3 regions of the Janthinobacterium leeuwenhoeki genome follow, and region 3 is predicted to be linked to each of the others. Evidence: predicted binding sites of a transcription regulator. Region 3 holds the regulator's gene; each other region holds the start of a gene.

The links. Region 3 encodes FNR, which switches genes on or off when oxygen is low (the NO sensors DNR and NnrR bind a similar motif). Its sites were predicted from a motif close to TTGATNNNNATCAA; they were not measured.
Region 1: the regulator FNR is predicted to act here: its motif matches at 927-940, upstream of ACQ4WS_RS12955 (OmpW/AlkL family protein).
Region 2: the regulator FNR is predicted to act here: its motif matches at 1,279-1,292, upstream of ACQ4WS_RS18565 (universal stress protein).

The regions. Positions count from the first base shown of each region.
Region 1 is NZ_JBNYXT010000013.1:105,123-107,322, forward strand. It holds gene ACQ4WS_RS12950 (MetQ/NlpA family ABC transporter substrate-binding protein) at 1-156, shown strand, start outside; gene ACQ4WS_RS12955 (OmpW/AlkL family protein) at 248-865, opposite strand; gene fur (ferric iron uptake transcriptional regulator) at 1,228-1,668, shown strand; gene ACQ4WS_RS12965 (MerR family transcriptional regulator) at 1,742-2,107, shown strand; gene ACQ4WS_RS12970 (NAD(P)H-dependent oxidoreductase) at 2,180-2,200, shown strand, end outside.
Region 2 is NZ_JBNYXT010000026.1:26,575-28,774, reverse strand. It holds gene ACQ4WS_RS18570 (response regulator) at 1-575, opposite strand, end outside; gene ACQ4WS_RS18565 (universal stress protein) at 730-1,197, opposite strand; gene ACQ4WS_RS18560 (protein phosphatase CheZ) at 1,676-2,200, shown strand, end outside.
Region 3 is NZ_JBNYXT010000010.1:67,654-69,853, forward strand. It holds gene ccoG (cytochrome c oxidase accessory protein CcoG) at 1-220, shown strand, start outside; gene ACQ4WS_RS11000 (FixH family protein) at 367-891, shown strand; gene fnr (fumarate/nitrate reduction transcriptional regulator Fnr) at 895-1,653, opposite strand; gene ACQ4WS_RS11010 (response regulator) at 1,894-2,200, shown strand, end outside.

The sequences.
Region 1 (2,200 bases), on a different contig from region 3:
GTGGCCATCCGTACGGCCGACAAGGCCAAGCCATGGGTGAAAGACCTGGAAGCGGCCTACCGCTCGCGCGCCTTCCTCGACGCGACGAACAAATACCTGGCCGGCTACGAAAAGACGGATTACCAGCTGGCGCTGGAAAAGACGCTGAAAAAATAAGGCGCAAGCAAAGCGCTGCACGCAAAAAGACGGCCAGGTTCACACTTGGCCGTCTTTTTTATTCTGCGCGCCACTCTGGCGCCATCACTGCTTAGAAGCGGTAGCCGACGCCTACGCCGATCAGGATAGGATCGACCTTGACTTCGCTGATCTTGGCGCCACCGGCCAGTACGTCGCTGCGGATCTGTACTTTCTTGATATCGAAGTTCAAGGACCAGTTTTTGTCCAGCTTGTAGTCGACGCCAGCTTGCAGCGAAAAGCCCCAGCTGTCATGCTCAAGGCGGCCGGCGCCGTTCAGCAATTTCACGTCCGAGATATTCGTATAGTTCACGCCGGCACCCACGTAAGGGCTGAGCTGTTTTTCAGGCATGAAGTGGTATTGCAGCGACAGGGTCGGCGGCAAATGCTTGAAGCTGCCGATCTTCGTGCCGGACAAGGTGACGTCATGCTTTTGCGGATACGTCAGGATCAGCTCGGCAGCGATATTCGGGGTGAAGAAGTACGAAATATCGATTTCAGGAATCGTCTTGCTGCTGACGTGAATCAGGTCGGATGCGCCGACGCCACCAACAGGAGCAGATTTGTTGGCCGGATCGATGTGCACGGCGCGCGCACGGACCAGCCATGGGCCTTCCTGTGCCATGGCGTTGCTGGCGAATGCGCCGATGGCGGCCAGGACGATTGCTGCTGCAGTTGCGGACGTTTTCATTATGTTTTCCTCTGTCGTTAAGTAACGCTGCGAAGTCTAAGAGTGCAGTGCAACAAAAACTTTGATCCACATCAAATAGTGCTGGATAGCATCACTAGAGGGATTTTTTCCTTTGCCCAGGTCAAGAAAATGCGGCGTTGCAGCGCGACCGCTTGCATTGCCCCCGTTTCTCCGGCGGCCAGCCCGCCGCGCCATGCGGACCCCAGTTGCCCGCCGCGCAATCGCCACTTGCGCCGATGTCACTGGTGTGCAGGCCAGCTAGCCAGCATAATATTTCCACTTCGCACATGAGAATGGTAATGATTATCATTTGCGATATAATATATTACCTCGCTACGCGATTACAAAAAGGAATGGGAGACATGGATATATTGAGGGAACTGCGGGAATCGGGCTTGAAAGTGACCATCCCCCGCTTGCGGATTCTGCAGCTGTTTCAAGAAGGCACGATCAAGCACCTGAGTGCGGACGATGTCTACAAACTCTTGCTGGCCGAAAAGATCGACGTGGGCCTGGCCACCATCTACCGCGTGCTGATGCAGTTTGCCGAAGCGGGCATTCTGTTTCGCCGGCATTTCGAATCGGGCCACGCCGTCTTCGAATTGAATGAAGGCCAGCACCACGACCACCTGGTCTGCACGGGCTGCGGCAAGGTCGATGAATTCGTCGATGAAGGCATCGAACTGCGCCAGAACGAGATCGCCGCCGAGCGGGGCTTCGTGCTGCATGAGCACGCGCTGTCGCTGTACGGCACCTGCGCCGAGTGCACGGCCAAAAAAGTCCCGCCGCGCAGAGCCTCGTGAGGCTGCGCGCAAGGTAGCACTTGGCAAGCCACTGCGCTACACTGCGTGCGCCGCAGCTCAACAAAGGATAAGCATGTACATCGGAGAAATCGCCCGCCTGGCGGGCACCTCGCCCAAGGCCTTGCGCCACTATGAAGCGCTGGGCTTGCTGGGCGACGTGCGCCGCTCCGGCGCCTACCGCGTCTACACGCAGCAAGACCTGGCGCAAGTCAAACTCATACGCCAGGCACAGGTCCTGGGCTTCCGCCTGGCCGAATTGCTGCCCATTCTGGCTGGCGACGATACCGACTGGGCCGCCCTGTCGCAGCACATCGCCACCAAGCGCGCACAGATGCAGCAGGATATCGCCCGCCTGCGCCAGCTCGATGCGCAATTGGCCGACATCGACACGGAAATCCGCGACTGCCTGGCGCGCCAGCGTCTGCAACAGGCCGCCTGAACCTGCCGCTTGACTCTGCCCCCAGGGGCAGGCTTTAGCATGCAAGCTCTTCTTTAACGGACAGCCTGCATCATGACCAAGACTACACCCAAG
Region 2 (2,200 bases), on a different contig from region 3:
CCCATTTTTTGCATGATGCGCGTCTTGTGCGTACTCACCGTCTTCACGCTCAGGTGCAGATTGTTGGCAATTTCCGTGATCGACTTGCCTGCCACCAGCAGGGAAAAGACTTCGAATTCGCGGTCCGACAACTGTTTATGCAGCAAGCTTTCATTCGGCATCATGATGTTGAGCACGAGTTGCTCCGCCACTTCGGCGCTGATGTACGGACGTCCCGACGCCACCTTGTGGATGGCGCCCACGAGCTGGGTGCCCGCGCTTTCCTTGGTCAGATAGCCTTGCGCGCCGGCGCGGATGGCGCGCACCGCATATTGCTCTTCCTCGTGCATGGTGAGGATCAGGATGGACAGCTTGGGCGCCTCGCTGCGGATTTGCCGGATCAGGTCGACGCCGCTGCGGCCCGGCATCGACAGGTCGAGCAGCAGCAGGTCGAAGCCGCCCTGGCGCACGTGGTTGAGTACTTCAAAGCCGTCGATGGCCTCACCCACGATGTCGATATCCGGCGCGCCGTCAAGGATGCGCTTTAATCCTTCACGCATGATGGTGTGGTCGTCGGCAATCACAATACGTATCATAGGCGGGCAATCTGGTGGCGTGTAATCTGCGGTGTCCGTCACCGGACAATCAAATGTTAAGAAACGAGAAATGTTGTCATTTTAACCGAAGCTGCCGCATTGTGCCTTTTTCTTGATGCGCCGGCAATGGCCGCCCGCGTGGCCATGTGGCGCCTTATTTTGCTGGCGGTTCCTTGATCAGCCTATGCACGAGAACGGGCAATTTCGAGTGCGACAGCACTTTATTGGTGACGCTGCCCAGCAGCAACTGGCCCCAACCGCTGCGGCCATGCGAGCCCATAAAGATCAGGTCGCATTGCTGCAATTGCGCTACTTCCACGATTTTCAGGGCCGGGCTGTCGGAAAAGGCCGTCAATCCCGTCGCCTGCAGGCCACGCTTGGCGGCCGCGTCGAGGATGGGTTGCCAATGCTCGGCGCCCGTCTTGCGCATGGCGATGCGGTATTCCTCTTCGCTGGGATAACTTGGTGGAATGATTTCGATGTACACCGGGTACTGGTACTCGGGTGCCACGTACACGGCAAGGATGTCGGCGTGCATCTGTTCAGCAAAGGCGACGCCGGCACAGGCCGTCAAGTTGGAGACGGTGGAGCCGTCCGTGGCGATCAGAATTTTCTTATACATGGCAGGTCCTTTGGCAGTGACTCAGCGCGCACAACGCCTCTTATTGTAGACGTGGCGGCAGCATGGTATTCATGTTAAGACTTGATAATTGTCAATACTATTGCACCTTCAGTATAGATAACATTGGCAGAAAGATCGTGTTTTAGCTGCAACGATGTCCCAGCGATATCCATATGGGGCTGTTGCGCAGCCGCCCGGAAGCAGGATTTCTTGTGCGGCGCGTGGTCTTGCACGCACGCCAATGGTAGTATTTCAAAATACAACAGCAGGAACACTTATTTCCTGGCGGAAAAGCTCTTGTAGGCCCGCTTTGCACCAGGAAGCGCGTTTTGAGATTTACCAACAGGGCGGCGCCCTGCTACACTCGCACCATCGCAGCGGTATTGCCTCAAATCATCTTAATCGAGAAATTGTGGGTATCAGTCTGTAAAGCGCACAGTTCAGGCGGAATTTTGACAAATTATGGAGAAGCAGGGATATGACCAACGCCGCTGATGATTTCGATGCATTATTCGATGAAGTATCCGCGCAAAGCGCGGCCGCAGCCACGCCGGCGCCTGCCGCGGCGCCCGCTCCCGCCGTGATCGCGGATGATGATTTTGACGCGCTGTTCGACTCCGTGTCGGCCAGCGCCGCCGTGCCGGCAGTCGCCGCGGCGCCGGTCGCTGCCGCGCCAGCCGCACCGGAAGCGGCCCCCGTGGCCAGTGCCGGCGCGTCTGGCGAAGCGGCCGATCCGGTCGACCAGTCCGACAAGCCGATGTTCGAGCGTCTGGGCGGCATCGTGCGCCTGCTGCACGATTCGCTGCGCGAACTGGGCTACGACAAGGCGTTGACGGAAGCGTCGTCGCAGATTGTCGATGCCCAGGACCGCCTGGAGTATGTCGCCACCTTGACGGAACAGGCCGCCAACAAGGTCTTGAATACGCTCGACGAAGGCATGCCAGCGCAAGATGTGCTGTCGAAGAAAGCCAAGGACATGGACAGCCGCTGGACGGCGCTGTTC
Region 3 (2,200 bases):
GCATTTTAAAATCAGCGCTTCCGGCTTGCCGGGCCTGACCTTGCTGACGCGCGAAGAAGTGACCTTGCAGCCGACGGAAACGCTGGGCTGGCCGATACGCCTGCGTGCGCCGCACGGCGTCGGCGAGAAAGGCTCGAACAAGATTGCGATCGAATTGCACTCGCTGGACGACCCGTCGCTGCATGTGCGTGAAAGCGCGGTATTCATCGTGCCGCGGTGATGTTGATTCGGGGTCGGACCCTCTGGGTCCGACCCCGGTATTTCGCCGTAGGGGTAGCATCAAACATGCGTTAGCTTTACTTTATTTTCAACCCAGAAGCAAAAGCTGGGGTCAGACCCAAAGGGTCTGACCCCAAGGAGAACAAAATGTCCGACAGTCTCAAGCTGCAAGCCCCCGTTGCCCCGTGGTACAAGCATCGCTGGCCATGGTTGCTGATGATCGGCCCCGGCCTGTCCGTGGTCGTCGGCAGCTTCATGGGCTATATCGCGTTTACGCAGCCCGATGCGCTGGTGGTGGGCGACTATTACAAGCAGGGCAAGGCGATCAACCAGGATTTGAAGCGCGACACGATCGCCAGCGACCTGGCGATGGATACCAGCTTGTCGTATGACGTGGCGTCAGCGCGCCTGACCGGTTCCGTGCACAGCTTCGGCAAGGCTTACCAGGGGCCGTTGCAGCTGCACCTGGCGCATGCGACCCTGCCGGAAAAGGATATCAAGCTGCTGGTGCAGCCCGATGCGGCCGGCAATTTTAGCGTGGCGCTGCCGATGCTCGAGCGCAGCCGATGGCAAGTGCTGGTGGAAAACGACAAACGCGAGTGGCGCCTGTCCGGCATCTGGACCTGGCCGCTGCAGCGCAGTATCGCGCTGCATGCGGATGAAGAACTGTAAGTCTTATTTGCAAACGTCCGTGCCGGCGGTGATGGCTTTTAATTTGGCCGGCTGCAGGATTTCGATCTCGCGGTTGGAGACGCGCAGCCAGCCTTCCTTCTTGAATTTGGACAGCAGGCGACTGACGCTTTCGATGGTCAGGCCCAGGTAGTTGCCGATTTCCTCGCGCGACATGCGCAACTGGAAATTGCTGCCCGAATAACCGCGCGCCTCATAGCGCGAGGCCAGGTTGACGATGAAGGCGGCAAAGCGCTGCGTCGCCTGCATATTGCCCAGCAAGAGCATGACGCTTTGCTCGCGCGTGATTTCCTGGCTCATCATGCGGTGGAAATGGCGCAGCAGGGTCGGCATATTGCCCAGCAACTGTTCCAGGCTGGAAAAGGGAATTTCACACACTTCGCTGTCTTCCAGCGCCACCGCATTGCAGTGGTGGCGGTCGGCGCTGATGGCGTCCATGCCCAGCAGTTCGCCGGCCATCTGGAAACCCGTCACCTGCTCTTCGCCGCCCGGATTGATCTGGTATGTCTTGAAGTGCCCCAGGCGGATTGCATACAGGTTCTGGAACGAGTCGCCGATGCGGAACAGCGAGGCGCCGCGCACGATCTTGCGGCGGCGGCCGATGATCTGGTCCAGCCTGTCCATATCGCCCACATCGAGGCCCATCGGCAGACACAATTGATGCATGCTGCAGGTCGAACATCGCGCACGCAACGCCTCCACGTTCACTGTAGGCAAGGTGGGAGTGAGTAGCGCTTCAGTCATGTCGGTACCTTTTATAAAATGCAATAACAAGTTTACTGCATACACGGTTGCCGTGTGCCAATTTCACCGCAATTGCGCTGAATAAACGACGTTCTGACTTTAATTACATGGCAACATCGTCAAAAGCCCTTGCGGGGAAGGGCAATTTACGCGGCGCCGCTTGCCAAGTTAATGTTTTGATAGGAAAATTCCTGACAGCGTCGTCTGCCGCCTGTGCCGCCCGGTACTGAAAAGGAAATCATGAAGCCTCTCGGCATTAAAGCAAAAGTCGCGCTGGCCACCAGCCTGACCTCGATCGCCATGATCGCCCTGGTCACCATGATCCAGGTGCAACACATGCGCGACGACTTCACCCGAGTACTGCTGAGCCAGCAGTCGTCCCTGATCAGCCGCACCGCTGCCGAACTCGACGACAAGCTGGGCATGCTGCTGCAAATCGTCACGCTGACGGCCAGGCAGCAGCCGCCGGAACTGATCGCCCAGCCAGCCCAATTGCGCGAATATTATGCGCGCCGCTCTATGCTGGCGCTGTTCGATGACGTGCTGG